2 regions of the Desulfosporosinus sp. genome follow, and region 1 is predicted to be linked to the other one. Evidence: predicted binding sites of a transcription regulator. Region 1 holds the regulator's gene; the other holds the start of a gene.
The links. The regulator LexA, encoded in region 1, represses DNA repair genes until DNA is damaged. The targets are predictions, from matches to a motif close to CNAACANNTGTTNG.
Positions count from the first base shown of each region.

Region 2: a site for LexA is predicted at 14,407-14,420, ahead of recA (recombinase RecA). Genes of this name have one in related genera too.

Region 1 is NZ_JABZFS010000013.1:65,247-80,996, reverse strand. It holds gene typA (translational GTPase TypA) at 136-1,959, shown strand; gene HGJ98_RS02385 (AAA family ATPase) at 2,032-3,027, shown strand; gene hflX (GTPase HflX) at 3,083-4,696, shown strand; gene HGJ98_RS02375 (methionine gamma-lyase family protein) at 4,873-6,138, shown strand; gene lepB (signal peptidase I) at 6,205-6,750, shown strand; gene HGJ98_RS02365 (D-alanine--D-alanine ligase family protein) at 6,891-7,991, shown strand; gene lexA (transcriptional repressor LexA) at 8,180-8,794, opposite strand; gene HGJ98_RS02355 (M23 family metallopeptidase) at 8,909-9,703, shown strand; gene HGJ98_RS02350 (D-alanyl-D-alanine carboxypeptidase family protein) at 9,795-10,787, shown strand; gene HGJ98_RS02345 (hypothetical protein) at 10,849-11,103, shown strand; gene HGJ98_RS02340 (YdiU family protein) at 11,363-12,838, shown strand; gene HGJ98_RS02335 (hypothetical protein) at 13,213-13,374, shown strand; gene HGJ98_RS02330 (AzlD domain-containing protein) at 13,513-13,830, opposite strand; gene HGJ98_RS02325 (AzlC family ABC transporter permease) at 13,823-14,545, opposite strand; gene HGJ98_RS02320 (PLP-dependent aminotransferase family protein) at 14,662-15,750, shown strand, end outside.
Region 2 is NZ_JABZFS010000065.1:40,494-56,243, forward strand. It holds gene HGJ98_RS14585 (hypothetical protein) at 1-606, opposite strand, end outside; gene HGJ98_RS14590 (P1 family peptidase) at 712-1,785, opposite strand; gene HGJ98_RS14595 (TetR/AcrR family transcriptional regulator) at 1,868-2,449, opposite strand; gene HGJ98_RS14600 (glycerate kinase) at 2,604-3,761, opposite strand; gene HGJ98_RS14605 (hypothetical protein) at 3,768-4,103, opposite strand; gene guaB (IMP dehydrogenase) at 4,339-5,790, opposite strand; gene HGJ98_RS14615 (HD domain-containing protein) at 5,931-6,431, shown strand; gene HGJ98_RS14620 (translation initiation factor 2) at 6,571-6,828, opposite strand; gene HGJ98_RS14625 (PHP domain-containing protein) at 6,931-7,770, opposite strand; gene HGJ98_RS14630 (dipeptidase) at 7,805-8,758, opposite strand; gene HGJ98_RS14635 (stage V sporulation protein S) at 8,870-9,130, opposite strand; gene HGJ98_RS14640 (TIGR00282 family metallophosphoesterase) at 9,242-10,027, opposite strand; gene HGJ98_RS14645 (hypothetical protein) at 10,173-10,802, opposite strand; gene rny (ribonuclease Y) at 10,915-12,462, opposite strand; gene HGJ98_RS14655 (regulatory protein RecX) at 12,805-13,335, opposite strand; gene recA (recombinase RecA) at 13,313-14,353, opposite strand; gene HGJ98_RS14665 (DEAD/DEAH box helicase) at 14,630-15,750, opposite strand, start outside.

The DNA.
Region 1 (15,750 bases):
AGGTTGCCCCAAAACCTAAAGAACTAAGTTCGGTTAACATCGAACTTAGTTCTTTGTGCTTGAATTCAATAGTCAACTATGATATCTTTAAGTGATATAATTATATTTAGGAATAGAAAGGAATTCAGCCCAACTATGGAAACTCGAAACTTAAGAAACATTGCTATTATCGCTCACGTAGATCATGGGAAAACCACGCTTGTTGATGCTATGTTAAAACAAAGTGGAACCTTCCGAGCTAATCAACAAGTAATTGAACGCGTTATGGATTCCAATGATTTAGAACGTGAACGTGGAATTACAATTTTGTCCAAAAATACCGCAGTCCACTGGGAAGGAACAAAGATCAATATTATTGACACCCCAGGACACGCTGATTTTGGCGGCGAAGTTGAACGTGTATTACAGATGGTTAATGGAGTACTCCTCATTGTCGATTCCTTTGAAGGGCCAATGCCTCAAACACGGTTTGTTTTACGTAAAGCCCTAGAACTTAAACTTGTTCCGATAGTCGTAATCAATAAAATAGATCGCCCGGATGCTCGTCCGGCAGAAGTGGTCGACGAGGTTTTAGACCTCTTTATTGAGCTTGGTGCAGACGACGATCAGTTGGATTTTCCGGTGGTTTATGCATCGGCACGTACTGGCATAGCAGGGCTTGACCCTGATGCTCTGGAAGATTCCTTATCCTCTTTATTCTCTGTCATTCTAGAGCATATCCCTGCACCCGTTGTTGATCTGGAAGCACCCTTCCAAATGCTCGTCACCACACTGGACTATGACGATTATGTTGGCAAGATTGTGGTTGGTCGCATTGTCCGTGGAACAATTCATCAGAATGAAAACGTAACTTTAATCAAACGGGATGAAAGCTTTGAACGTACTAAAGTCGGTAAAGTCATGATTTATGATGGCTTAAAGCGTGAAGTGGTTTCCGAGGCTTCAGCCGGAGAAATTGTCGCACTTACCGGGTTAACCAGTGCTAATATTGGGGAAACCGTGGCATGTGCTCTAAACCCGGAAGCTTTACCCACCATTGAAGTGGATGAGCCAACCTTATCCATGAATTTCATGGTTAATAATAGCCCCTTCGCTGGGCGTGAAGGGCATTTTGTAACCTCTCGTAAGATCCGCGAGCGTCTCTGGAAGGAAGTTGAGACGAATGTCAGCCTAAGAGTAGAAGAAACAGACTCTGCTGATTGCTTCCAAGTGTCAGGTCGGGGAGAACTTCACCTCTCGATATTGATTGAGAATATGCGGCGGGAAGGGTTCGAACTCCAGGTTTCTAAACCGGAAGTTATTTATAAAATCATTGACGGTGTAAAATGCGAACCTATGGAATTCTTAATATGTGACCTTCATGAGAGTTCATTAGGCGCAATTATGGAACTGCTCGGTAAGCGTAAAGCTGAAATGGCTAATATGACGAACCTCTCTGAAACTCAGATGCGCGTTGAGTTTAAAATTCCAGCGAGAGGACTGATCGGATTCCGGGGAGAATTTTTATCTCAAACTCGCGGAGAGGGAATGATGAGTCATATGTTTATGGGGTATGAACCCTATAAAGGAGATATCCCAGGACGAAATCGTGGTGCCCTCATCGCCTTTGAAGAAGGGGAAACCAACGCCTACGGGTTATATTCAGCTCAAGAGCGAGGCACTTTATTTGTCGATCCGGGCCTTCATGTGTATGCAGGTATGATTGTTGGAGAGAATAAGCGGGAGCAAGATATTGAAGTTAATGTATGTAAGAAAAAGCAGCTGACAAATATGCGTACCAGTTCAGCGGATGAGGCTCTACGCCTTGATAAGCCAAGGGAACTGTCCTTAGAGCAATCCTTAGAATTTATTAATGATGACGAATTGGTTGAAATTACACCTAAAAGCGTTCGTCTTCGTAAGAAATTCCTTGATCACACGTCACGTGTGCGTTATGCCAAAAGCTTAACAGGGAAATAATAACATCAGGTTTTTAGGACACCTTTCGTCCTTACTTGCGTATAGTAGTAAGGATGGGAGGTGCCTGTACATATGACAATCAGAATAACCTTCGCACAGGATAAGCAATTACCGCCGCTAATTCAGACTCCTTTACCCCCCAAAACTGAAAACACCCTTACTCCTGCAGTAGAAATGGTGGGGATTGGGCGAGGGCGTAAAAATAATTCCTCTGCCTCAGACAAAGAAAAAGATAAAGACAAGGATAAGGACAGAAATAAAGTTGCAGAAATCCTGGCAGAATTAGATTCCTACATTGGATTAGTGATCGTTAAACGACTGATACGAGACTTGCAAGCCTTTGTGGAAATCCAAAAGCGAAGAACACATGAAAAACTAATAGCGGAACCCCTTGTTCTCCATATGATTTTCAAAGGGAATCCCGGGACGGGCAAGACAACAGTGGCACGCTTGGTCGGGCGACTGTTTAAAGAAATGGGAGTTCTTCAAAAAGGACATATTATTGAATGCGAGCGTGCAGATCTTGTCGGTGAATATATCGGACATACTGCTCAAAAGACTCGGGAGCAAGTAAAAAAAGCTTTGGGTGGAGTCCTATTTATAGATGAAGCCTATTCCTTAGCCCGAGGAGGAGAGAAGGATTTCGGCAAGGAAGCCATTGATGCCTTAGTAAAAGCCATGGAGGACAATAAGGATAATCTTGTGCTAATCTTAGCAGGGTATAGTCAAGAAATGGACTGGTTTATGCAAACCAATCCAGGACTTAGATCCCGCTTTCCAATACATATTGATTTTCCGGATTACACACTTGATGAATTGCTAGCCATCGGAAAATCAATGTTCAAGTCACGACAATATGAGTTAACTGTAGAAGCTGAGGATGCCCTTCGTTTTCATCTTCAAATTTTACTTAGTTCCCATCGTTATGCCGGAAATGCAAGACTTGTACGAAACCTAGTGGAGAAAACCGTGCGAAAACAAGCAGTGCGTCTATTCCAAAAGCCTAGCTCAAGTCGTGAAGAGCTCATTCAGATTTTGCCCGCTGATATTAACTTGGAAAACCTGTAAGAATTACTGCCCCATGTAGCCATTAAAATCTTTGAATTCGAGGTAATCTATGAACATGGACATTTCGGGAGACTTGTCTGGAATTCGGGCAAGTCAGGTACAAGAACTAAAACATCTTTCTGAGATTAAGACTGAGCGTTCTGAACTAATTCATCCTGATATCCTTAAAGAGCTTATACGCCTTACTCAGCTTTGGAATCGAGAAATTGCCATTTATGTTTCTCGGAACGGGATCCTATTGGCAGCTGCAGTAGGGCGTCATGCGACAGTAGCTCTTCCACCAATTAAGGGTAGGTCGATCGGAAAACACCTCAGGTGCATTCATACTCATCCTAATGGAAACTACCAACTAAGCCCCTTGGATCATAGTGCTTTGGCATCCTTACAACTGGAGAGTATGTCGTCTGTCGGAGTTCACGATGGGGCGCTCACGGGTATTCAAATTGCCTATCGGAGAATGGAAAGGGATCCCTATATAGTTGACCTAAGTCCCCAAAATTGGGATACCTTTGATTATCTTGAGGGTCTTTCTAATCTTGAAGAAAGTTCACCTAGAAAGCTTAAAACTGTGACCGCGCAAGGGAAAGAACGTGCTTTCTTAATTGCTCTGGAAGAAAGTGAACAAGAAACGAATGAAGATTTATTAGAACTGCGGGAACTGGCTCGTACCGCCGGAGTCAATGTGGTCGGTCAGTTGGTCCAGTTACGTCGCTATGGTCAAACACGCAGCTATTTTGGCAGCGGAAAACTTGAAGAATTGGTTCACCGTCTACAGGAGACGGAAGCTAATGTTCTAATCTGTGATGATGAACTATCTCCAACCCAGTTGCGAACATTAGAGATGGAAACCGGATTAAAAGTTCTCGATCGTACGGGATTAATCTTGGACATCTTTGCCCAGCGTGCTCAGTCTCGAGAGGGTAAACTGCAAGTCGAATTAGCACAGCTTAAGCATCTCCTGCCTTATTTGACCGGACAGGGACAAGCTCTCTCTCGTTTAGGTGCGGGAGTTGGCTCCCGGGGACCTGGCGAAACAAAATTGGAGCTTGATCGAAGAAGAATGCGAGACCGTATAAATTCCCTTGAGAAAGAATTAAAGCTCGTCTTACAGCACCGTGATGTACAGCGCCGACAAAGAACCAGAAGTGGACTGCCGATCATTGCTTTAGTAGGGTATACTAATACTGGGAAAACAACCTTTATGAAACTTGCTATGGAGAGAGCCGGCAGCAGATCAGACTTACCAGCCGGTGAAAACAAGTTATTTGCTACCTTAGATCCGATTGTTCGTAGTATTAAAATTGACTCTACTCTAGAAATCCTGCTAAGCGATACAGTTGGGTTTATTCGTAAATTGCCCACTCAACTTCTTCGAGCCTTTATTGCGACCTTAGAAGAAGTTCAACAAGCGGATGGTTTGATTCATGTTGTCGATGCCAGTCATCCCCAAGCACTCCAACACGCTGAAACGGTTAAGGAGGTTCTAAACCAGTTGGGATGTGCGGATAAACCTATGATCACGTTGCTCAATAAAGTCGATAAGGTTGATGATGACGATAATCTAAATGAGCTGGCAGGGTACCTTCCTTATCCCATCAAGATATCTCTTACCCGTGGAGACTCTCTGAGGCCGGTATGGCAACATATTAGTTCTTTGCTAACCAGGTAGTTTTAGGAACCTTGTGCATCTAAGGCTGGCGCCATCGTGTGGCTGCAAGAATGCTAATTAAGTACGAAGACAGTGTCTGCAAGAAGAGTTAATACGTGCGAAGACAGTGTCTTCGCGCGCGGCGGCGTGGGTATAACCAAGTTTTATACTAGTTTATATATTAGGAGGAAGTTTTTTTGTATTCGAATCAGAAATGGCCGACATTGATTAACGATGCAGTTTCTAAAGCAGAAGAAGCACTCTTTAGTCAATTACCTGGATTACAAGAAATAGCACGACAAAACCATGAAAAAGTTTTGAAGGCCTTTCAAGAGGAACGAGTCGCAAGCTATCATTTACAGGGAACAACCGGCTATGGCTTAGGTGATTCAGGACGTGAGGTTCTGGATGGCATAGTGGCTCGTATCTTAGGGACAGAAGCAGCCCTTGTCCGAGGTCAGTTTGTATCAGGCACACATGCTATTGCAGCAGCTTTATTCGGAGTTCTACGCCCGGGAGATCATGTTATCTCTGTGAGCGGAAAACCCTATGATACCTTGGAAGAAGTGATTGGACTAAGGGGAAAAGGGCAAGGGAGTCTCATGGACTTTGGGGTATTATATGATACTGTTCCTTTGGACTCTATGGGTAAACTACAGTTTGATCTTATCCAAAAGTCCATAACGGATAAAACTCGCCTGCTGATGGTTCAACGTTCCCGGGGATATGCTTGGAGAAATGCACTTATGATCGCTCAGTTGAAGGAATTAGTGGATTTTATCAGATCAAACTATCCTCAACTGATTATTTTTGTTGATAATTGCTATGGAGAACTGGTCGAAGCTCAGGAACCAGGTGATATCGGTGTGGATTTAATGGCAGGTTCCCTCATTAAAAATCTGGGAGGAAGTCTAGCCCCAACGGGTGGATATGTAGCCGGGCGCTCAGATTTAGTGGAGCTTAGTGCCCAGCGCCTAACGGCACCAGGGGTTGGCGGGCACATGGGAGCAACTTTAGAGTGGCAGCGTTTATTTTATCAAGGTTTATTCTTCAGCCCTTTAACCGTTTCCGAATCTATTAAAGGGGCAGTCTTTTCTGCCGCCTTTTGGCGAGCTTTAGGGTTTGAAGTCCATCCGGAACCGGAAGCCCCGAGAACAGATCTCATTCAAGCAGTCAAACTTGGATCTCAAGAAAAAATGATTGCTTTCTGCCAAGGTCTTCAAAAAGGATCACCCATTGATTCTCATGTTTTACCTATCCCGTCGGAAATGCCGGGATATGAAGATAAAATCATTATGGCTGGCGGAACGTTTATCCAAGGATCCACCAGCGAATTTTCCGCTGACGGACCTCTTCGTGAACCGTATATTGTTTATCAGCAAGGTGGTATATCCTACACCTATGTTCAAATGGGGAATATCTTAGCAGCCCTAACTATGTGGGAACAAGGGCTGCTGCGCTAGAGAGGTTTAAACCATTTAAACATCCGTAGATCTGTGTTACTATGTAAGGGGAAAAGAGGTGCTTATATGGAAGAATCTGAGAAACCAAAAAGTTCAGCACGTTTTTTGATAGAACTCGTAGAAATTGTCCTCATTGCCTTTGCTCTTTCTTGGGTTTTGCGCACCTATGTTATTGAAGCACGTAAAATCCCAACGGGTTCCATGCTTCCAACCATTCAGCTCGAGGACCGAGTCATAGTGGACAAGTTTTTCTTTAAACGGTTCGATCATATTAGTCCTGGAGATATTATTGTTTTTCATCCACCGCCAAGTGCTCATGCCACGGATGACTATATTAAGCGAGTCGTGGGTTTAGCAGGGGATAAAGTTGAAATACGAAATAAGAAAACCTATGTTAACGATCAACCTCTTTATGAACCCTATTTATTTGAAACATCAATGAAGGATTTCGGTCCAATAGTGGTTCCCAACAATTCGGTCTTTGTTATGGGAGATAATCGCAACAACAGTGCGGACTCTAGAGAATGGGGATTTCTACCCGTCGAAAATATTACTGGAAGAACTCTTTTTCGATATTGGCCAATAGATCAAATAGGAGCTCTTGCCCGTTAGGTGGGAGCTTTTTTCGTTTTTACGCATATACTTTTATAAGTTGCACCTTTATCCCGAGAGGCTAGTTTAAAATTTATGGGACAGTGAGCACATACTGGTTTACTTTACTATCTAACTACTTATTGAGAGGGTGGAGTATTGTGGATGATCACAAACTAAACGTCGTTCTTCTTTTTGGCGGTCGCTCAGGTGAGCATGAGGTTTCATTAAATTCTGCACGGTCAATATACAAAGCAATCGACCGAAACCGTTACAAGGTTGAAACCATCGGTATTAGTAAACAAGGCCAATGGTTTTGGGGTGTCTTACCAGAAACTCTTTTAAAGGATGGATTTCCTGAACCAAATGAGTCCATTCAGGTTAATCTGGTTATTGATCCAACCAACCCACGTTTTATGTCTTTAAATGGGCATACCCTCCCAGATCAAGGGAAGTTTGACCTTATTTTTCCGGTCCTTCACGGTCCTTTTGGAGAAGATGGAACTCTTCAGGGTTTACTTGAAATGGCTAATGTTCCCTATGTAGGTTCAGGGGTATTAGGATCCTCTCTTGGTATGGATAAAGATCGTATGAAAGCGGTTTTTCTGGAAAAGAATCTGCCCTTAGCCCGCTATGTTACTCTTTTGCGATCTGAATTCCTCAATGGTCCGGAACAATGTCTGAACGAGATTGAAGAAACGATAGGTTATCCATGCTTCGTAAAACCTGCCAATTTAGGATCTAGTGTGGGTATTTCTAAAGCTCATGATCGTGAAGAGTTGATGGAAGCCCTGAAGACCGCAGCTATCTTTGATCGCAAAATCGTCATAGAAGAGACCATCATTGGTCAAGAAATAGAAGTCTCAGTCCTGGGAAATGATGCGCCTATAGCGTCGATTCCAGGGGAAGTTTTACCTGCGCAAGAGTTTTATACTTATGAAGCAAAATATTCAAACATTGGATCCAGTCTGTTGATTCCAGCTGCCTTAGAGGACTCAGTGATTAAAGAATTACAAAGCATGGCTATTGAAGCCTTTCGTGCAGTTGAAGCTAACGGATTAAGTCGAGTTGATTTTTTTGTAACGTCTAAACGTGAAATATTTGTTAATGAGATAAATACCTTACCAGGTTTTACGGAAATTTCAATGTATCCTAAGCTTTGGGAGGCTACTGGAATACCCTATCCTGAATTGATTGACCGTCTAATCTCTTTAGGCCTGGAACGGTTCAAGGACAAGCAAATCAGCAAAATCTCAATCTAACTTAAAGCAAAGATAAAAGCCGGTTTTCCTCAAAAAGGAGAACCGGCTTTTTAATTACTTAGAAAACATAAGGTAACGACAGTCTGAGCAAACAAAAGAAGAACATAGACTATTTTTTTGAAGAAATATAAAGGTAATAAGGTTAACTTTTTTGTCTAGAGCATATCTTGTTATAAGTGCCTTATATCTTAGAGAGAACGGAAAACACCAACAACTTTTCCTAAGATTGAAACATCTTGAGAGTAGATCGGCTCCATTGCAGAATTCTCCGGTTGGAGTCGAATGAGCGTTCTTTCTTTATAGAAGCGTTTTACTGTAGCCTCATCACCAATTAAGGCCACAACAATTTCGCCATTGCGAGCCTGATTCTGTTGACGGACGATAATGTAATCCCCATCTAAAATTCCTGCTTCAATCATGCTCTCTCCTTGCACACGAAGCATGAACATGTTGTCCTGGCGAACAAAATCAGCCGAGAGAGGAAAGGTACCTTCGATGTTTTCGATAGCTGTAATAGGCTGGCCGGCTGTAACATGTCCTACAATTGGGACTTGCACTACGTTCTGAATATGGAGTACTTCACTAGAACTATCCAGAATCTCGATTGCCCTTGGCTTGGTAGGATCACGTCGGATATATCCTTTTTCCTCCAAAGTCTGGAGGTGGCCATGCACCGTAGAGCTAGATAGCAGGCCAACAGCTTCCCCTATCTCCCGAACGGCAGGTGGATATCCTTTTTTTCGTATTTGATCCTTAATAAATTCCAAAATCTTTGTTTGTCGCTGAGATAAATCCGGGTACATAAAAAAACACCCCCATCTATTAAGGAATATTGTACCATTCTTCTCGAAAATGTGCAAACAAATGTTCGTTAAAAGCAAAACCATAAACCTATAAATGTAGAGTAGGAGGAAACTATGAAATTTCCCTTTAACTTATTTCGAGGATTTACACAGTTGTGCATTCTGATTATTATAGGGATAGTTTCTTGGCAGGTAATCCATCGTCCACCGAACATATCTCCAGATATTTATCCGTATTTCAGTTCAATACCTCCAACACTAGTTAAACAATGTCTAGAAGAAAAAAACAGATCTTCGTTTATCTCCTATGAGGACTTGTTAGCAATACGTTCGACAATTCCACAAAGAGAGGCCCAACCCCTAGTTGACCAACTTAATGCTAATGTTCCTTTCTCAGATCTAAAGTGGGGTGTACTCCGGGAGGAAACAGTTAAGCTTGTGGGAAGACATCGTGAAATTCTTAAGCAGTATTCCTATTTCCAACCAAATCTATATCATTTTCCGGTCATCGGAAAGTATTGGTTCGAAGATAGTTTTGGTGCTGATCGAGAAGGAGGAGCACGCAGACATGAAGGTACGGATGTATTTGGAAAAGAAGGTACGCCCGTCGTCAATATTTGCGGGGGGATAATCGAACAGCTTGGTTGGAATCGTCTGGGAGGAGAACGTGTGGGTGTACGCGGAGACGATGGGAATTACTATTATTACGCACACCTCCAATATATTTCCCCGGAACTTTGTAAAGGGAATCGAATAGAAGCGGGGGAGCTAATTGGAGGGATGGGACATACAGGAGATGCTTTAACGACACCCGATCATCTTCATCTTGGTATTGAACTCCCTAACGGGCAATGGATTAATCCCTATCCTTTTTTGGTAGTATGGCAAATTTGGGAGGAAGGAAAATAGCCATGTTCTGCTTAGAGATTCATTAAGCTTGCCTCTATTCCCTAAATTAGTTATAATGTCGTTGTTTATAGTTACAAAAAGAGGGGTTATTGTGAAACAACCTAAACAGCGATATTCGAGAGTTAAATCTAAACTTAAGAGAATGACGATATCCATTCTAACCATTTTTATTTTATTAGTGTCAGTTCATTATCTAAGTACAGCAAACCTCAACCCAGTGATCAAACCAGCAATCGCTGAGACAAAACAAGATATACCGAAGTCAAATTCAATTAAAACAAATCTTTCAACGCAAGACTTGAGCTATGTCCTTATTAATCCTGAGACAAATCAAATTTTGAAATCCCATAACCCAGATACCCAACGAGCCCCTGCCAGTACGTTAAAACTAATCACTGGGCTTATAGCAATTGATGTATTAAAAACGACGGATATCATAAAAGTCGGAACGGAAGTAAATGTTGAAGGCTCTCGACTAGGACTCAGACCAGGTGACCAAATATCCGTGCAAAACTTATTAACTGCCCTTTATGTTAATAGTTCTAACGATGCAGCTGCAGCTTTGGCGGTGAAAATCAGTGGGTCAATTCCAGCCTTTGCTCAGAGAATGAACGAATATGCGGCTACTCTTGGGTGTCAAAATACTCACTTTACAACCCCGCATGGAATGCCCGAACCAGGCCAATACACTACAGCCAATGATCTGAGTAAAATTGCCCTTCAATTTATCGAGAATGAGGAACTCATGGGATTTGTTCAAGAGGTCAGCGCTCATGTCCAATGGACTGACGCGGAAGGGATATTACATAATGCCTATTTACAAAATACAAATCGACTCCTTGAGGTTTATCCTGGAGACAAAGGTTTAAAAACGGGAACTACGACAGAAGCAGGACAATGTCTGGTAACTTATGTCTCACGACCAGACGGAGACTTATTGCTGGTCTTATTGGGAAGCAAGCAACGCTACGAAGATACTATTTTATTACTCGATGAGACCTGGGCTGAGCAGCGTCCAAAAGCTGCTCTGAAAGGGCTAGCTAAAGATCCAAGATCCTTAATTTTGAGTCCGGGATTGTTTTAGCTAGTATTCATAGGACTTATTTATTTACTTGATCACAGAAGTTTAATGGAGGATTTGAAATTTGAATAACCTTGGAGATTCCTGTATTTTAGAGGATCGTGTATGTACTGAATGCGGTGATTGTGATGTTTGTGATTTAGATCCGACGAAACAATGTGATGATTGTTGCCAGTGTATTAAAACCCCCGAGGGGGACTATGCAGAAATTGAGATTGACGATGTCCTATTAAATACCGAGGATAAAACAACGGATCACCCGCATAAAGGACCTAACACGAGCTATAAGATTAAAACAAAGGGCAATTCAGTCCGTTGACTTAATCATTTCACACACCCGTTGATTTTAAAGAGGAAAAGCTCGAAGAATCGTTTGAAAGCCAGTTTAAGACTGGCTTTTCCTATGTTCCTGAATAATTCATTTCATTTCCTATGTATATGTAACGGTATAATATAATTGAAGAGGTAGACACTAAAAAGGGTTACAATGTAATGGAGAATCATATCCGAATAAAGTACATATCCCAAAAATGTTGACCTATATGGTGTTTGAGAACTAAAGAAGAAAAGGAGATACCATGACTAAAGAAAATGAAATAAATGCAACCGGATGGAACTTAGACAATAGTTATGCTCGTCTGCCAAAACTGATGTTCACTAGTCTCAAACCAACTGCTGTCCAGTCCCCAAAGTTGATCATTCTCAACGAGCCTTTGGCATTAACCCTTGGTTTGAACCTCCAGGAGCTGGGTAGCAAAGACGGGGTAGCGGTGCTAGCCGGTAACCAGGTTCCAGAAGGCTCGTCTCCTCTTGCTCAAGCTTATGCCGGTCATCAATTTGGACATTTCGCCATGTTAGGGGACGGACGAGCTTTGTTGCTTGGTGAGCAGATCACTCCTCAGGGTGAGCGGGTTGATATTCAGCTCAAAGGTTCAGGCCGAACGCCATATTCTCGTGGAGGAGATGGCCGAGCGGCACTTGGACCGATGCTCCGCGAATACATTATCAGCGAAGCAATGCATGCACTTGGTATAGCAACCACCCGCAGCTTAGCAGTCGTGACAACCGGGGAGTCTGTATTCAGGGAGACAGCCCTGCCTGGTGCAATTCTGACCCGCGTAGCGGCCAGTCATCTCCGGGTCGGTACCTTTCAATATGTTGCAAATTGGGGCAGCGTTGAAGACCTCCGGGCCCTTGCGGATTATACCTTGCAACGACACTTTCCTGAGGTTGACGATGTAGAGAACCCCTATCTTTCCCTGCTTAAGGAAGTAATCAAACGTCAAGCAGGACTGATTGCTAATTGGCAGATAGTTGGTTTTATTCATGGGGTGATGAACACCGATAATATGGTACTTAGCGGAGAAACCATAGACTATGGTCCTTGCGCCTTTATGGATATCTATGATCCGGCTACTGTCTTCAGTTCAATAGACGTTCAAGGTCGTTATGCTTATGGCAATCAACCAAGTATAGCTGGGTGGAATCTTGCACGGTTTGCCGAAACTCTGTTACCCCTACTCCATGTCAATGAGGAACAAGCTGTCAAGATTGCTCAGGAAGCGATATCAAACTTCACTGAGTTGTATAACTGTAATTGGCTGACAGGAATGAGAAGGAAATTGGGATTATTTAATGAAGAGTCAAAGGATGAATCTCTCATTGAAGATCTGCTCAGTATGATGAAGAAATATCGTGCTGACTATACCAATACGTTTAGGGCTTTAACGTTTGATAGGTTGGAGGATACTGCTCTATTTGGCACTAAAGAATTTTCTCAGTGGCTTGAGCTATGGCACGCGAGACTAGGCAGGCAGCAGGAACCGCAAGCCTCTTCCCATCAGCTGATGCGAAACAGCAATCCGGCGATAATCCCTCGTAACCATCGGGTCGAGGCAGCCTTAGATTCGGCAGTGAAACATGGAGACTACAGCGTCATGGAGAAGCTTCTCAAGGTTCTCTCAAGCCCCTACGCACATTCCCCAGAACAAGAGGATTACTCTGCATTACCTGAGCTCTTAACTCAACCTTACCGTACTTTTTGTGGTACCTGATCTCACATAAAAGCATTTAAAGAAAACCTGGCTTCGCCGAGCCTTAGCGAAAGCGAAACCGTTGGTTGCACTTATGCTACAGACGAAGACACTGTCTTCGCACGTATTAGCCTTCTCGCAGTATGCAACGAAGTTATACTTTCTGCTAAGTAAGATAAGATAAAATGCTTGCCTCTTTTGCTCGGAGGCAAGCATTTAACTATGTAAAGATCATTGATTCTTAACGTTGACACAATAATTAAAAAATTTAAACTAGTCAAAAGAGTAAGACTTTGAGAATGTGTGAACTATCACTATCTTTTACGAATTCGTTCTGCTATAATTAAAATAGGAAAAGAGTATACAATAATTTAATATTGAAGGGGGAATAAATAATGGCTGAAACAATTTTTACTTGGTTTTTAATAGTCCTGTTGGTTCTATTAGCAATTGCAAGTGTTAAATTTATAGTAACTTCATGTTATCAAGTCTATAAAAAGTTCCTCGTAACCTTCGGACACAAACGCGGATCCTTATCGAAATCAATTGAAGTATAGCGGATCAAACAAGAACTTTGTTCATACGCTATTTAGATTACAAACACCATTTTTCGTGAGAAAAGTGGCGTTTTTTTGCGTAAAAGCGACCAATAAGGTCGCTTTCGTAGTGTCAGGGTATTTAAAGTTAGTAATTATCTATAATACGTTCAAGATAAACATAATTGACATTCCGATGCCCAAAGTAGCAATAATATTACGGCTTTTGTAAGCCACAATAGCAGCAGCTATACCCGCGATCAGGTAATGGTTTTGTAAACTAATATCTAAATATCCCTGTGGCAGGAGTAATGACGGTACAATTAAGGCAGTCAATATTGCAACCGGTACATATTTAAGCCATCTGTTTAACCAGGTTGGTACCCCCGTAAACCGAAATAAAACTAGAGCACCGATCCTGGTAAAGTATGTTACTAAGGCCATTCCCATAATAATATAAATAGCTTCACTACGCATGGTTACTACCACCTTCTAATAATCCCCCCATTAAACTGGCTATTAAACAGGCGATAATAATGTACCATTTACCGGGTAAATATAGGGCAGCTAATACAGAGACTACTGCAGCCATACCGAATACAATTAAACTCTTGCGGTCTACCAATAACGGTATCAGAAGTACCAGAAACGTGGCCGGCATGGCGAAATCGAGTCCCCAAGTTAGAGGGTCTGATATGTAACTGCCTAAGACCACCCCGGCTACAGTAGCCAGAACCCAAACCAGATAAAGAGTAGTACTTACGGTCAACTGATAGAGCATACTGTATTTAGCTTTGTAAATTCGGCTAATGGTCAGAGCATAGGCTTCATCGGTCAGAAAGAAAGCCAGAAATGCTTGAAGGGAAAAGGGTAGTTTAGTCATATAGGGTGCTAAAGATGACCCCATAATCAAGTGGCGCAAGTTTACCAGTAAAGTAGTCAGGATAATAATTCCCCAACCCGTAATGCCTGCCCCCAGCATGGTAATGCCAATGAATTGGGCCGCACCGGCAAAAACAAAGATTGACATTAAAATAGTTTCTAAGCCCGACATTTGTGCTGTAAGCCCCATTATCCCGCAGGTGATACCAAAGGGCACTACCCCTAGGACGACAGGAGTGCACTCACGGAGTGCAATCCATACCTCTTCCGCTAGTTCGTTTTTACCTGAGAGCAGATTTGATAGCTGCATAATCCTTCCACCTATCTCTTTATGTTTTCTCAATCTTAACTAGTTGGCAAAACATTGTAAATATCCAATTACCAATATATAATCATAATTGGATATTAATTAAGGAGAAATGCCAAATGGACATATCCAAACATTTAAATAGCTCGGAACTGGATTCCTCGGATAAGCAACCTCTCTATATGCAAATTGCCATACTCATTGCTGATAAAATTAGAAGACAAATCCTGCAGCCGGGTACGAAACTTCCCCCTGAGCGGGAATTAGCTGAACTATTCGCTGTAAGCCGCACTACGGCTATCAATGCATATCGCCACTTAGAACAGCAGGGGTTGGTATGGACAAAAGTGGGCAGCGGTACATATGTAGCGCAAGCACGTGAAGTTGAGTCATTATCCGAAGTTCCCTGGCCTCAACTGTTTACTGCCTATCCCCAAAATCCCATAACATCAATCTTAAGGGATCTCGTTTCGACTCCTGCGCCAGGAACTATATCTCTGGCAGCAGGTATGCCTGATCCGGCCCTTTATCCTATGGAAACCTTTACAGAGCTGTTTAACCGCAATATTGGCAAGACTGACCCTGCCCATTTTGGACATATTCCTACAGAAGGTTATACTCCGTTGAGAAAAGCAATCGCCGTAATGTTAAGCGAGAAGGGCATACCCACTTCGACGGAGAACATACTCACTCTTACAGGATCTCAACAAGGCTTATATTTATTAAGCAAAGTAATACTAGAGCCTGGCGACTATGTTGTGATGGAAGCACCGACGTTTATCGGAGCTATTCAAGTTTTTCAGGCTGCAGGTGCTAGGGTATTAAGCCTGCCTTACTCTGAAAAATTATCTCTGGAGCTGTTGGAGGACTTTCTCATACGCTACCGGCCAAAATTATTATATATGATACCTACTTATCAAAACCCCACCGGCAGAGTTTTATCAGAACATGATCGCCAGGATTTGATTAAACTTGCCAAACGTCATCGACTGGTTATTGTAGAAGATGATCCCTATAGCGATTTGTGTTATGCCGAACAGCCCCCGCAGGCTCTTAAAGCTTTAGATTCCTACGGGGGAGTGGTTTATCTGGGGACGTTCTCTAAAATTCTCTTCCCTGGTTTACGTACAGGCTATCTTGTAGGTCCGCCGATTTTAATTAATCGGCTTGCCCTTGAAAAACAATTCGTTGATCTACATTCAAATAAC
Region 2 (15,750 bases), on a different contig from region 1:
TTCAAACTTTTTACCCTTGCGCCGCACTTCAGCTATTTCAAAGTTCCCCCAAAAAATGCTAATGGTCTGATTTTTAATAACTATACGAACGTTTCGAGAGGTTAACTGGTTGAAAAACTCGTTCACGGTCATTAATTGTTGCCTGGCAACAGGATTTAAACCTACTCCCCAACGCTTCCAATCGGCTCTTTCTTCTCCTATGGCATATCGCGGCCCACGTAATGCTTGCTTCTCGGGGATGGGGTATAGACTTGGAGTTAGTTTTTCACGCCAGTATACTGCTTTTGCATTGATAGTCCCTCCTATTTTTGAGAGACCTGATAAAAAGGATGTAGAAAAATCCGGGGCTACATAATAGATTACAGTTTTTGCGCCATTGCTTAGCCGATGCCCCCATAACAGACCTGCAAGAAGGAATTCTTCTTCACGATTTATTGAGGTACTGGCAATAATGCCTACTCGTAAAGTCGTCTCTCCACCCATAAAATAATTATACTGAAGTGGAAGACGACTGGCTTTCTTTTTGTCTTCTGGGTACTCTTTCCAATCCTTAGCTATAAATACATCAGGATGAGTTTCCCAGATTATGTTCCAGGTAATACTCAACAATGACCCTCCCTTAGCTTTTCTCCATAAGGATGTTTACGCGCTAAGTACGAAGATCATGACAAATATATCAAGAATGGTGTCAGATTATTCATAATTCTTATATTAGAGCCCGCCTTGCCACCTGCGAACAATATCTAAGGTTTCCGTAATCGGCAACGCGTTCCGTATATGCCCATCTCGTCCTTCCATCGTTCGGGCTAAGAACATAGAGTTCCAAATGCTTTCAGCGCTTGCCTCAGTCACAGCTCTGAAGAATTCATCTAATTCCCAGTCTGATAAATAATTATTCGGACTGCCAATATAGGTGCTGACCATCAAACAAAAATCCCCGCTTCCTGTCATGGAGATTGACCCAGTCCGAGCCATGCCCAGGTTGGCCCGTCCTGCAAGTTGCCTTAATTGCCAGCGTGATAAGGGAGCATTCGTAATCCCCACAAGAATTAACGAACCTGGGATGTACCCTGATGCTTGCTGATCTAACAATTTTCCTACTGGAACTCCCACCAAGAGAAAATCACGCAAAACTCCAAAATTCGCCAAGGCAAGCATGCCTAATACAAAACTACGCCCACTTTGATCTTGGACAAGGCGTGATGAACTCCCGATTCCTCCTTTCATATGGAAACAGGACATTCCGACTCCTGCTCCGACATTTCCCTGCTCTATGGGGCCTTTAGCAGCCCGTTGGAGTGCTAGTATTGCATCCCATGGCTTAACATGGCGTCCACGTATGTCATTTAGATAGGAATCGTCACACTCCATAACAACGATATTTGGAGTTCGTGCGTCATTTCCTATCTCTGGATTTTGCTGTAATAAATAGGTGATTACCCCATTAGCGACGTCATTTACACTAAGAGTATTCGTCAATAAAATAGGAGAGTTTAAACTACCCGTCTCTTGTATGTAGGGTACCCCCAGTGACTTTCCGTACCCATTCATAACCTCAATTCCCGCGCTGCAAGGTTGTCGGTATAAGTTACCGGTTCGAGGTAGTATGGCTGTTACTCCCGTCCTAACAGGACCCTTTCCATGAGGAAGCAACGGCCCAACCCCTTGGATTAAGGATACATGACCTACTCGAACCCCTGGTACATCTGTAATATCGTTATTTTTACCTACAGGCATTTGACCCATCCAAAGTCCTAAGTCCCTCGGAGTCCTTCTTTTTTGCATCAAAAACCCCTCCGTTGTATCTTTATGGAAAACAACAGAGGGATATGAGCAAATCACCATTTTTCCTAATAATCATTTATCGTTAGGCTTCCCACTTCTTTTCTGATAGTCCGTCAAGAAAGACCGAGAGGGCATGGTTCAACTCTTGATGCAAATCTCCCGTACCTGAAACATACCAGCGGATAAAATGCTGGATCATCATCCCTTCCAAGCTTTCTGCTAAGAATGCCGGATCGAACTCACGGCTGATTTCACCATTTTGTTGTCCAACACTTAAGATAGCTAATAGACCATAATGCAGGCTCATGTCATAATCTGCACCTTCGCGACTCCTGACTGTAACCCAAGCAATTTCACGATCTTTGGTCATAAATTCAGCCCAATCTTGAAGTAGGGTTCCTAATCGCTGCCTTGTCCCTATACTTGGCTTATGGCGCCCCAGGTTAGCAAGATTTTGCCAAGATCGTCGAGAAAATTCCATAATAACGGCTTCTTTTGTAGGAAAATAGTTATAGAAGGTTCCTTTACCCACATCAGCCTGCTGGGTGATCTGTTCAACAGACGTAGCTGAAAACCCTTGCAAACGAAAAAGCTGCATAGCATTGGAGAATATCTTCTCGCGAGTTTCATTTTTCTTTCGCTCTCTACGAGACAACTCCGTCACTTTAAATCCCCCTTTGAGTGGCAATGTCAAGCGACATTAAACCTACCCTCACTCATAGAGGTGAGGGTCTTGGAATACATAAAAACTACCTACTCATCTATTCTACGTATTCCATTTTTTTCCTTCTCAAAAGAGGTAAATCAGAAAATTTTTACTACTTGCTATGAATCCCAACAGAATCACGTCCGAGTTTCCAGACTGAAATAACCCTCCAGACTGCTCGTTCTAATTGCTCTTGAGCTTTTGTGAATGCTTCTTCTAAGGTAGCTGGTCCTTCTGAAACACTGAAACAACACAAGATCCCTTGTTTTGAAAGAAAATTCGGAGGGCCCTCCACAGATCCCGATATAACCAGTACTGGAACATGATATCTTTTCGCTAAAGCTGCAACCCCAACCGGTACTTTGCCGTAGGCTGTCTGAGAGTCAGTCTTCCCTTCACCCGTAAGCACTAAGTCCGCATGTCTAATTTTTTCATCTGCATTAGATACTTCTAACACAATTTGCGATCCCGGTCGCAATTGTGCCCCTAAGAACCCAACGGCTCCTGCACCAAGTCCACCTGCAGCACCACCACCAACTAATGCAAGCAGGTTTGTACCAGCAACCGTGCTCAGACATTCCCCTAATTGCTGTAAAGCCGCATCTAGTTCCTGGATATCTGCGGGACTTGCACCCTTTTGCGGCCCATAAACAGCACTGGCACCTTCTGGACCACAAAGCGGATTTTGAACATCACAAGCCACTTCAATTTTGACGTTTGCCAGAAGGGGATTTATTCCTGACATATCTATGTTAGCGAGTTTTGCAAGTGCCGCTCCTCCAAGTGATAATTCCTTACCATGGGAATCCAATAACTTAACTCCTAAAGCGACAGCAAGACCTGCTCCACCATCATTCGTCGCACTTCCTCCAATACCGAGGAGAATCTTATTCACACCGCGTTCCAGGGCATCTTTAATCAATACACCGGTTCCATAAGTAGATGTTAAGCGAGGATTTTTTTCTTCATCCCTTAAAAGGGTTAATCCAGAGGCTGCCGCCATCTCAATGATTGCGGTCGAGCCATCATCGATCAGACCATATGATGCCTCTAGTGGGCGACCCAGAGGGTCTGTGGTATTGACTTTTATTTCTACTCCACGAACTGCGCTTAGTATCGCTTCTACGGTACCCTCTCCGCCATCTGCCATTGGGATCATATCGATTTCACATTCCGGATAGACCCTTTGAACCCCCTGACACATAGCTTGAGCAACATCTAAGGCTTTTAGACAGCCTTTGAACGAGTCTGGTGCAATGACAATTCTCACATAGTTTCACTCCTTAGACTGAGCACGTCGCCCAAAATACATTCCAACGTTCATAATAACTACGAGGCTTACAAAATCTAGAACAACCAAAATCCAGCTATCAATGGGAAAATCTACAAGGCTAGCGATTAGATAGGATAAAAGATTAAAAATAAAGGCTGCAAGGTAGGCAATCCGTAGATCCTCATGCTTTGGACGATACCCTACCAAAAAGCCGAGGGGGTAAAACAACGAAAAATTAAAGGCTAACTGATTAAATATGCCACCCGTAACAAAGAACTCCCCCCAAAAAATAAAAAGAAAACTTAATATAAGTTGATAGCGCCAAAAAGCATAATTCATGCGTTCCTCCTAAAATGTTGACCCTTTGCTTGTCCTAAGTTCTTAGCTTAGGCGCTCAGTGGAGTCTAGCCTCTACTAAATTGGGGAGAGAGTTACACTCCCTCCCCATACCGATACTATAGAACGTATACTATAGTCGATTAGACCTCATAGTCATAGTTCGACACCTCACATCCTACCAAGGAAGAAGTTGAACTACTTTATACTAAGCCAGTTTTTTATATGAATTATGATATTAGCTATAGTTTGGTGCTTCCTTCGTTATTGTTACATCATGAGGATGACTTTCTCTAAGTCCTGCAGCAGTGATACGAATGAAATGAGTTTTAGTTCGAAGTGCCTCAATGTCAGCAGTTCCGCAATACCCCATCCCTGCTCGCAGTCCCCCGATCATTTGATAGATCGTCTCCGAAACTGGTCCTTTATACGGAACCCGACCTTCAATTCCCTCGGGGACAAGCTTTTGATCCTTTTCTTGGAAATAGCGATCTCGGCTTCCTTCTTTCATGGCGCCAATGGATCCCATTCCCCTGTATACTTTGAAGCTTCGTCCCTGATAAATTTCTAAATCTCCTGGACTCTCTTCTGTTCCAGCGAAAAGACTTCCAATCATCACGATACGAGCTCCAGCTGCTATAGCCTTTACGATATCACCCGAAAACTTAATCCCTCCATCGGCAATCACCGGAATTCCATATTTTTCTGCTTCTTCAGCACAATCCATTACCGCCGTGATTTGAGGAACCCCTATCCCTGCTACAACTCGCGTAGTACAAATAGATCCCGGTCCAATTCCTACCTTAATGCCATCAGCACCCGCTTCGATCAGGTCACGTGTTGCTTCTGCTGTTGCAACATTACCTGCAATGACCTGAGTCTCTGGAAAGCGGTCTTTTAAGACTCTAACCATCTCGATAACCCCTTTGGAGTGTCCATGTGCAGTATCAAGGACAATAACGTCAACACGGGCTTTAACCAATGCTTCTGCACGTTGTAATGTATCTGAAGTAACCCCAACAGCAGCCCCTACTACCAAACGTCCGCTTTCATCACGAGCTGAATTAGGATATTGACGTGCTTTTTCAATATCTTTAATAGTGATAAGGCCTTTAAGCATACCATCAGAATCTACGATGGGCAGCTTTTCGATCTTATGTTGACCTAGTATTTCTTGAGCGTGGTCAAGGGTTGTTCCTATAGGAGCTGTTATCAAATTGGTCTTTGTCATAACTTCCGAGATTAGACGATCAAAATTTTTCTCAAAACGCAAATCCCTATTTGTCAATATGCCGACCAGTTTTCCCTCAACCGTAATTGGAACTCCTGAGATACGGTAACGTTCCATCAGTTTTAGGGCTTGCATAATAGTGTCAGTAGGATTTAAAAAGATAGGATCCGTGATAACGCCATGTTCTGAGCGCTTAACTTTATCAACTTCTAAAGCTTGTTGCTTAATGCTCATATTTTTATGAATAATCCCTATTCCGCCCTCCCGAGCAATGGAGATAGCCATCCGGGAATCAGTCACTGTGTCCATACCAGCACTCATAAGGGGAATATTAAGTTTAATCTTTTTCGTTAAATAAGTGCTGACATCCACATCCCGGGGTAATACCTCGGATTTAGCCGGAACAATGAGAACATCATCAAAGGTTAGTGCCGCTTCATTGATTATACGATTGGACATGATTAGCTCCCTTCCCAATAGTTTTCTAATTAGTATATCAGAAATATGATAAAAAAAACATGTTGCATGCTAAATAATCATTCTCCCGGCTTGTAAAAAACAATTTCTCTAATTATGATAAGGAAGAGGGGGGGCAGAACATGTTCTACCGTGTACATCAATTCCTTCGAGCTATCTTTCCTCACGTTGATCCTTCTGAGATCAATTGGGCGTTGAATCATTTATCCCCTGAGGCTTCTGAACTTTTTCTTCAGCAATCCCTGCCAGAACAACGACATTCTATCGATGTGGCAAAGACAATTATAAAAACAAAAGTCCCGTTAGCGTTTGATGATTTTCAAAATCTGATGACTGCTGCACTTCTTCATGATTGTGGAAAGTCCTTCATATCCCTCCGAATCTGGCAACGGGTGTATATTGTCCTTGTCCATAAAATGCCTCAATTGTTATGGCCTTACTTCAAAAGGGGGCACTCAATTTTTGCTGTTTCCTTGAAAATTGATGCAAGTCATGCTTTATGGGGTGGGTCTTTAGCTGAAAAAGCAGGATTAAATCCCATGGTATGTCTCTTGATCCGCGAACATCATACTCCTACTACGGATTTGGGCCGTATCTTAGAACAAGCGGATAATATAAATTAGGGGCAATTCATGAATTGCCCCTACTATCTTTGCTGCTTAAGCACTCTGCTCAGGGAAAAATAGATTTCTATACAAATATAGTACCAAATACTGGAATGCAGGTCTAATATAAGGAAGCATGAGTCACCCATTGGATGACTCATGCTTTTTGGACGGATGATTCCATTTTGTCTTGTAGTTCCACGATTTCCCTGTTCTTAGAAAATATCCATTTTGCAAAACGCTTGTTATCTCGTTGTAAGCGAACGTTTTCCTTTTCGAGACTACGAACTAACGCTACCTTTTCTCGTTCAACCTTCTCTAATAAATTCATGAGTACTCGACGGCTTACTCTTAAATGTTCGACACGTTGCTCTAATTCTCCAACACGAGCCCTAAGTAACTTTATTTCGTCCATTGAATTCAATCATTACGCCCCCTCGGCTCTATCAATAATAATAGTCTATGCCGGGAAAACGCATTTTAAACCCAAAAAAAGAAAAACTCCAAACCTTCTTAGTTAATTGGACTTTGCTAATTCCTTGATTTCCTGAAGAACCCTGAGTGACACCCCCCAGCGTCCAAGCTCCACTCCAGGTTTACAGGCTTCTCCATGAAAGTCCGAACCTCCTGTCATGAGTAAATTATAGTGCTCAGCAAGAGCCTTGTATCTAGTTACATCCTGAGCTTTGTGTTCTGAATGTAATACTTCGATCCCTTTAAGACCCGCTTCGACCCAGGCGGGAATCCCTTCCTCAAGGCGTTGCATCCCAGGATGGGCAAGCACCGGTACACCCTTCGCTTTTCGGATTAGCTCAATCCCTTCTTCGGGAGTTAATTTAAAGCGTGGAACATAAGCCGGCGCACCAACGCCTAGGTAACGCTCAAAACCTTCCTGAATGTCTCGAATATAACCCTTTTCCATTAGTGCTTGAGCTATATGCGGACGACCGATGGAATCTCCTTGAGCATATTTTCGAATAGCTTCCTCAGAAATGTCAACCTCTTGGTTTCTCAAACGTTCTAGGATTTTCAGCATTCGTCGTTGACGAGCCTCCCCTAAGTTTCTTAATTTATCCTTAAGATAGTTAGATGAGCTATCAAGCTCGTAGCCAAGGATATGTACCTCTTTTCCTAACCAATCAGTACTGAGCTCGATTCCTTTTAGGAGTTGTAGTTTGTAGTGGGCGGCAGCTTCCTCGGCCTCATTCCATCCCTTAATTGTGTCGTGGTCTGTAATTCCTAAGCCTTTTAAGCCCAACTCTGCTGCTAAACGAACAAGTTCCGCTGGGGACAATGATCCGTCGGAGGCAGTCGTATGACAATGTAAGTCTACTTCATATAAAGCTACTACCTGCACGTTATAACCTCATTTCTACTGTTATCTACGTCATCTATTTTAGCACGTCCGAGAGTAAACGCATAAAATTACCCCCTGCAATCAATTCAACTTCTTTAACAGAAAACCCAGCTTTTGATAAATCGTCCATTAGATAGGAATACTCCCCAACATGTTCCAGTCCCCCAGGGACTTCACTTATTCCGTCAAAATCTGAACCTAAACCCACCGTCTCCACTCCGGCTATTTCAGCAATATGACAAATATGACGAACAACATCTTCCCGCGTTGCAGGGCCGGATTCTTTTAAAAACTGTGGATAAAAGTTGACCCCTACAACCCCTTTATGCTTCGCTAAAGTACGCAGTTGTTCATCCGATAAATTTCTTGGATGATTACACAAAGCCTTAGCACAAGAATGAGTTGCTGCGACAGGAGCCTTTGATAAATCTAAGACGTGCCAAAACCCTTCTTCATTAAGATGTGACACATCAATAAGCATTCCTAGTGTATTCATACGCAGAACAACCTCTTGCCCTAAATTGGTTAACCTACTTCGGGTATCTGCCTCGCCGACACCATCAGCCAATGCATTCCGTTGATTCCAAGTAAGGCCCAAAGCTCGCACTCCCAGTTGATAGATTATGTCTAACATGAAGAGGTTTTGACCTAGAATTTCTCCTCCCTCGACACTTAACAAGATACCTATACGTCCGGGGTCCGGGATCCGTTTAAGATCTTGCTTACCTATAACTAGAAATACTTGCTCTGGATGATCAGTCAGCAATCTAAGTGCTCCTTCAATTAGTTGTAAGCCCCGTGCTGTGGCCATAAATGGTTTATACTCTGCCTCGATATAAGCTGCTAGAAACTGAAGAGCTACTCCTGCCGACCTTGCGCGAGGCGTATCCCATTGCCCTCCTTCTGTGGGATCTTGCAATGTCCTTTCACCATTCACAAAATGAATTAAACTATCACAATGTCCGTCAATAATATAGGGATATTTCATAAGGTAAAAACCTCCTTTCTGATACATTTGGAAAATACTTGAAATTATAATAAACACCTGCCTACTCTAAGTATAGAGCAGACAGGTGATTTATTATTGTATCAATAATTTTTAACGTGACTGAATTATTAATTTAATAGCTGTTCTTTCTTCTCCCTCAATCATTACATCAGTAAAGGCCGGAATGCAAACAAGATCCACTCCACTTGGAGCCACAAAACCACGAGCAATAGCGACTGCTTTTACAGCTTGGTTTAGAGCACCAGCTCCAATAGCTTGCAGCTCAGCACCGCCTTTTTCACGAAGTACCCCCGCTAAAGCTCCTGCAACCGCATTCGGGCTTGATTTTGCTGAGACTTTTAATACTTCCATAATACATCCTCCTGCTCGAATTCATTTACAAGTATTACCACAACTTAGAATATATGTATTCGAGAACGAGCAGACAAAATCCTCTATTTATAGGAAGAATTTTCAGATTTTTTAAGCGTCGGTTAATAATTGAATCGCTTCGATTTTTTGTGCTTTTCCTGTATCTTCATCAATATCTATAACGACAGCATTCATTTGAATTGGACCACCTGCTAACTCAAATTTCGCAGGGAGTTGAGTTAAAAAGCGATTGATGATTATTTCCTTTTTCACTCCCAAAACAGAGTCTCTTGGTCCAGTCATGCCCACATCCGTTATATATGCTGTACCCTGACTAAGCAAGCGAGCATCCGCTGTCTGAATATGTGTATGGGTGCCCAGAACTGCACTGACCTTCCCATCAAGAAACCAGCCCAAAGCAACTTTTTCCGAAGTAGCCTCGGCATGGAAATCTACAATTATAATGGGAGTTTCTTGTTTAAGCTGATTAATCCAGCGTATTGCTCCACTAAAGGGGTCCTCAAGAGGTGGTAAAAATACTCGTCCTGAAAGATTAAGCACGCCAATTTTTTTACCCATGGCACGTATAAATCCGTAACCCTGCCCTGGTGCTCCAACAGGGTAATTAGCAGGTCTAATAAGTCTTGGTTCACGATCAATAAAATTCATTATCTCTTTATTGTCCCAAACATGATTTCCCATTGTCATAAACTGAATTCCGTTATTATATAGTTCATCAGCAATATCTTTAGTTATTCCTTTTCCAGCAGCAGCATTTTCACCATTTGCGATGGTTACATCGATTTTGTGTTCTTCTTGTACAGATTTTAAAAACAGCTTAACTGCCTCTCTTCCCGGCTTCCCTACAATATCTCCAATAAAAAGTACGCGTAACAAATAAATAACTCCCTCCAATACCCGAACTAATTCATAGTTATAGGATACCAATATTTCGTTAAGATAATCAGAAAACTTACACTTCATAACCTTGATCTATAAGTAAACACCCACTTCAAGTGAGGTGTCATCTAGAATAGAGCAACTAGGTTTTAAAGACTAATACCTTATCATCTTCTCGCAAAGCAACAACATTCTTCTTCACATCGATGGTCTGAATGGAAGACAGCATTTGAGTTATCATTTCTTCCTGATAGATTTGTTCATCTTGGGGCAAATATATTTGATCATAGATCAAATGGTGTTTATAGGCTCCCTTTAAGAGTTCAACAATGAGTCCAACTTCTCGCTGACTCATACTATCAACATCACGGGTTATCGTAATCACACTAACGCCTTCTTCGCTCCGGCTGGCAATATCAAAAACTCGCATTCTTTGCCCTTCGAGTTGATGAAAAATCTCTAAAGCAGGTTTCAGGAGTTCATGGAGAGTGGTGTCATCTTGGGCTTGATTAACCATAAACTTAAACTTAAGCGCATGTTCCTCACGCCAATATTGAACCGATCCTACTTCCGTATATCTCGTCAAGATTGAGGTGAGTAAACCAACTCCATCTTGTAAACGCCCTCCATCTTTATATTGTAAATTACTTAACATTCCTGTTTTCAGCCCTCTCTGTCCGCTTTTAGCACCCACTTCAAGTATGTAGGTATTTCTGATCCATCGTTCTGAACCAGTTTCAAACAATGTCTTATCTTGCATAGTATTCGGCATTGGGCATCGAACTCCTGCTCAAACCTTCCAAAATTGAATTGGTCATTTATGGATAGCAAAAAAATCAGGCGACCCAATGGATCGCCTGATTTCAACATTTTACTATTAATAATTATTTCGCGAAGTCAACTGCCCGAGTCTCACGGATAACGACAACCTTGATTTGTCCTGGATACTCAAGTTCTTCTTCAATCCGCTTACTAATCTCACGGGCAACGCGAGGAGCGAGCACATCGTCAATTTTATCGGGTTTAACGATGATACGAACTTCCCGTCCAGCCTGAATAGCAAAACATTTTTCAACTCCTTCAAAACTCTCAGCAATTTCTTCGAGTTTTTGTAGGCGTTTAATATACGTTTCGAGAGTTTCTCTACGCGCCCCTGGTCGAGCCGCAGAAACCGCATCAGCCGCAGCAACAAGTACCGCAACAATGGTTTTAGGCTCTACATCGTTATGATGTGCTTCAATGGCATGGGTAACATCACTAGATTCCTTGTACTTTCTTGCCAAATCGACTCCGATTTGCACGTGAGTCCCTTCCATATCATGATCAACGGCCTTACCGATATCATGCAACAAACCTGCCCGTTTAGCAAGCTGGATATCTACACCTAACTCAGCAGCCATTAATCCTGCTAAATGAGATACTTCCGTTGAGTGTTTCAAGACATTTTGTCCATAACTGGTTCTGAATTTTAGTCGACCAAGCAAACGAATCAACTCGGGATGCAATCCATGCACACCAGTTTCAAAGGTCGCTTGTTCTCCTTCCTCCCGAATCTTTTGATCGACTTCTTTCTGAGCTTTTTCCACCATCTCTTCAATTCTTGCTGGGTGAATTCGTCCGTCAGCAATGAGTTTTTCTAAAGCAATACGCGCAACCTCGCGACGGATAGGATCAAAACCTGATAATATGACAGCTTCAGGAGTATCATCAATAATAAGATCAATCCCTGTCAGGGTTTCCAAAGTACGGATATTACGCCCCTCACGACCGATAATCCGTCCTTTCATTTCATCGCTTGGCAATGCAACAACAGATACAGTTGTTTCTGCTACATGATCCGCTGCGCATCGCTGTATCGCTAAGGCAATAATATTCTTTGCCCTTTTCTCCGCTTCTTCTTTGGCACGAGTCTCAATTTCCTTAATCAGAATTGCAGATTCATAACGAACGTCTTCTTCAACACGTTTAAGTAGCAATTGTTTGGCCTCTTCTGAGGTCATACCCGATAAACGTTCTAATTCAGCTTGCTCCTTGCCAACGATCTGATTCAACTCTTCTTTTAGATGTTCTACTTCGTTTTCTTTACGGTGCAAGTTTTCCTCTTTACGTTCCAATGACTCAATTTTACGATCTAAGCTCTCTTCTTTTTGAAGCAAGCGTCGTTCAAGCCGTTGGAGTTCATTACGCCGTTCCCGAGTTTCCTTTTCTACTTCATTGCGAATATGCATGACTTCTTCTTTAGCCGCAACTACAGATTCTCTTTTCTTGCTTTCAGCTGCAGAATGGGCATTCTCAACGATCCGTTTTGCTTCTTCTTCTGCTGATCCAATACTCTTTTCAGCTGTATTCTTGCGAAAAAGCCAACCTGCTAAGACACCTAGACCTAATCCCACTAATACGGAAATTAACCCGGTAATAACTAGTTCCATCATTACGTCTACACACCTCCTTTTTTTAAACTTTTAATCTTTTATTATTTTACATAAAAAAAACTGGTTCCAAAACCAGTCACTCTAAGCATAACCTTTAAAACAGGTTGTTTTCCCTGTTTCCTACAACTCTCGCTCGCTAGTCAAAAAACCCATATTTTAGCTAACTACAACGAAATCTATAAGAAAACCTTTAAAGGTTAAATCTTAACAGAGACAGGTCTCTGTTAAGATTTTAATATCATTTGCAACCAATGTCAAGCTTGTCCTAAATGAGTGAATTCTATACACTTAACTATGCCTCTTAAGTGAGCTTATTCAACTAAAGTGTACAACCATACCATTCTATTCGCCCTGGTTGTCCTGAATATGTGAAAGTACATTTCGTACCATATCCGAGGGATACCCACGTTGAATTAGCTTGCGAGCAATTTTTTGCTGAAGCCATAGTTCACGGGGTATCGTTTTCTTTGTCTTCTCAACGTCGATCTTATGCTCCCAACGCTTAGCTTCTTGTACCCACCAACGTTCTGCGAGGGTTAGGCATTGCTCGAACTCTTCATCACTTGAATAGTTTTGTCCTAAGGCTTGTTCGATTAATTCAGGTTCTAATCCACGATTATGCATATCTTGTTGAACCCGTCGCCGAGAGTAACGCTTAAGACGGCTTTTGGAATACATTACAGCAAGTTCTTGGTCATTAAGATAACCCCATTCCCGGAGTTTTTCCAACACAGCATTTATCTCCAAGCTTTCATACCCTTTTTCTTTAAGACGGGTCTCTAATTCATAATGGGTTAGAGCTCGACGGGATAAACAATCTAGCGCGACTTCCTTAGCGGTTCTGCGGGGTTTAGAACTCGTCAAGGGTACCATCTTCCTCAGCTGTTGTTGTGGCAGCTACAGGGACCAAGTTGGCACGGATTCGTTGTTCTACTTCAAATGCTACCTCTGGATGTTGCTTGAGGTATTCTTTAACATTTTCGCGCCCCTGCCCTAAGCGCTCTCCATTATAGGAATACCAAGCTCCCGATTTGGCGATGACCTCAAACTCTGTACCTATGTCGACAAGACTTCCTTCTCGTGAAATACCTTCTCCGTACATAATATCAAAATCAGCTATTTTAAACGGTGGCGCAACTTTATTCTTAACAACTTTGACCCGGGTTTTATTTCCCATAACATCCTGCCCTTGTTTAATGGCCTCTTGGCGACGTATCTCCATTCTAATTGAGGCGTAGAACTTCAAAGCACGCCCACCCGTGGTTGTCTCTGGATTACCAAACATAACCCCAATTTTTTCTCTAATTTGATTGATGAAAATTACACATGTATTGCTTTTACTGATGGATCCGGTCAACTTACGTAAGGCTTGAGACATTAGACGAGCATGCAAACCAACATGATTGTCTCCCATTTCCCCTTCTATCTCGGCTCGGGGAACTAAGGCTGCTACGGAGTCGACGACAACCACATCCACCGCGGCACTGCGCACAAGGGCTTCACAAATTTCCAGCCCTTGTTCTCCTGTATCCGGCTGTGCAACAAGCAAGTCATCGATATTAACCCCTAATGCTTTGGCATAAACAGGATCCAGGGCATGCTCTGCGTCGATAAAGGCCGCTGCTCCGCCCAATTTTTGAGCTTCAGCAATGATATGTAGTGCTACCGTTGTTTTTCCTGAAGATTCTGGTCCATAAATTTCGATGACCCGTCCCCTGGGCACCCCTCCAACCCCCAAGGCAAGGTCTATCGCCAAAGATCCCGTAGGGATGACATCAATCATCCTATCCGTGGAAGATTCCCCAAGTTTCATAATTGACCCTTTACCGAACTGCTTTTCAATCTGAGCAAGTGCGATATCAAGTGCTTTTAGCTTATTCGTTTCGGCCATTCTATTCCCTCCTCATCCTTGGTCATGACTCATCAAATAGTTCATTCTTCAGCAAAACATCTGTTCGGTTCTTATTATAGATGTACGCCTCAATACTTGTCAATTTGTTTATTATCTGCCGACAGCATAACAAATTATCTGACAATTTAGTAGATTAACAAAGAAATCGAGTAGGGGCAATTCATGAATTGCCCCTACAATGCCTTGTACTTAGAACTCTGTTATGTTCAAAAAGCTAACCCAGTTAGGATTAGCTTTGAACCGCTTATAAATCTATTAAAAGCCAGAGTTTTCACGTGCCTTTGCTGGTTCGACACTCACCTTGCGTCCTTTAATCATTGTTTGATGCATACAACTCTGAACTCTAGAAGCATATTTTTCAGGAATCTCAACAAACGTAAACTTATCATAAATATTTATCATTCCAATACTGTTTCCAGAAATTCCACTTTGATCTGCAATCCAACGGATAATATCCTGAGGACGGATTTGTTGAACTCTCCCGATATTGATAAAAAAGCGAACCATACCTGCTGCTGCTCCGGTGTTTCCAAAAAGACGTTCATCCGAATTTTTATCATCGAGTTCTTCGACATTCGCTCCCTCAATGGCATACTTCAAGGCCGCAGCTGCTACTTCTATGGAATCATATTCCTGAAGTAATTCTCCGACAATTGCTCGATAACTACCTAAGTGATTACTTTGCATTAGTTTAATGAGTTGGTTTTTAAGGTTTTCTGCTTGTCGCTCACTTATGTCGGCCAGGGACGGAAGCTCTTGTCGTCGGATTCTTGTTTTAATCAGATTTTCAATTAAGCGAAGTTGTCGGTATTCCTTTGGAGAAATCAAGGTTATAGCCTGCCCTTTACGACCAACACGCCCGGTTCGCCCGATCCGATGCACGTATGATACCGGATCCTGAGGGATATCGAAGTTAACAACATGGGTAACGTTATTAATATCCAAGCCTCGTGCCGCAACATCCGTGGCTACCAACAATTCAGATTTCCCATCTCTGAACCGTTTCATGACTCGGTCCCGTTGTTGCTGGCTTAAATCTCCATGTAAAGCATCAGCAAAATATCCCCGAGCTTCAAGGGCCACTACCAGCTCATCCACTCCACGTTTTGTACGACAAAAAATTATCCCTTGTCCGATATCCTCCATATCAATAATTCTGCCTAAAGCATCTACTTTTATACTTTCTCGAGTCTCATAGAAAACCTGTTCAATCAACGGAACAGTTAATTCATCCCGGCTGACCGTTACAGAGCGTGGAGAATTCATATAAGTCTGAGCTAATCTTCGAATTCCCGGGGGCATAGTTGCTGAGAAGAGCAAAACTTGCCGTCCCTCAGCAGGGACCTCCCTTAGCAAACTCTCGATGTCATCAATAA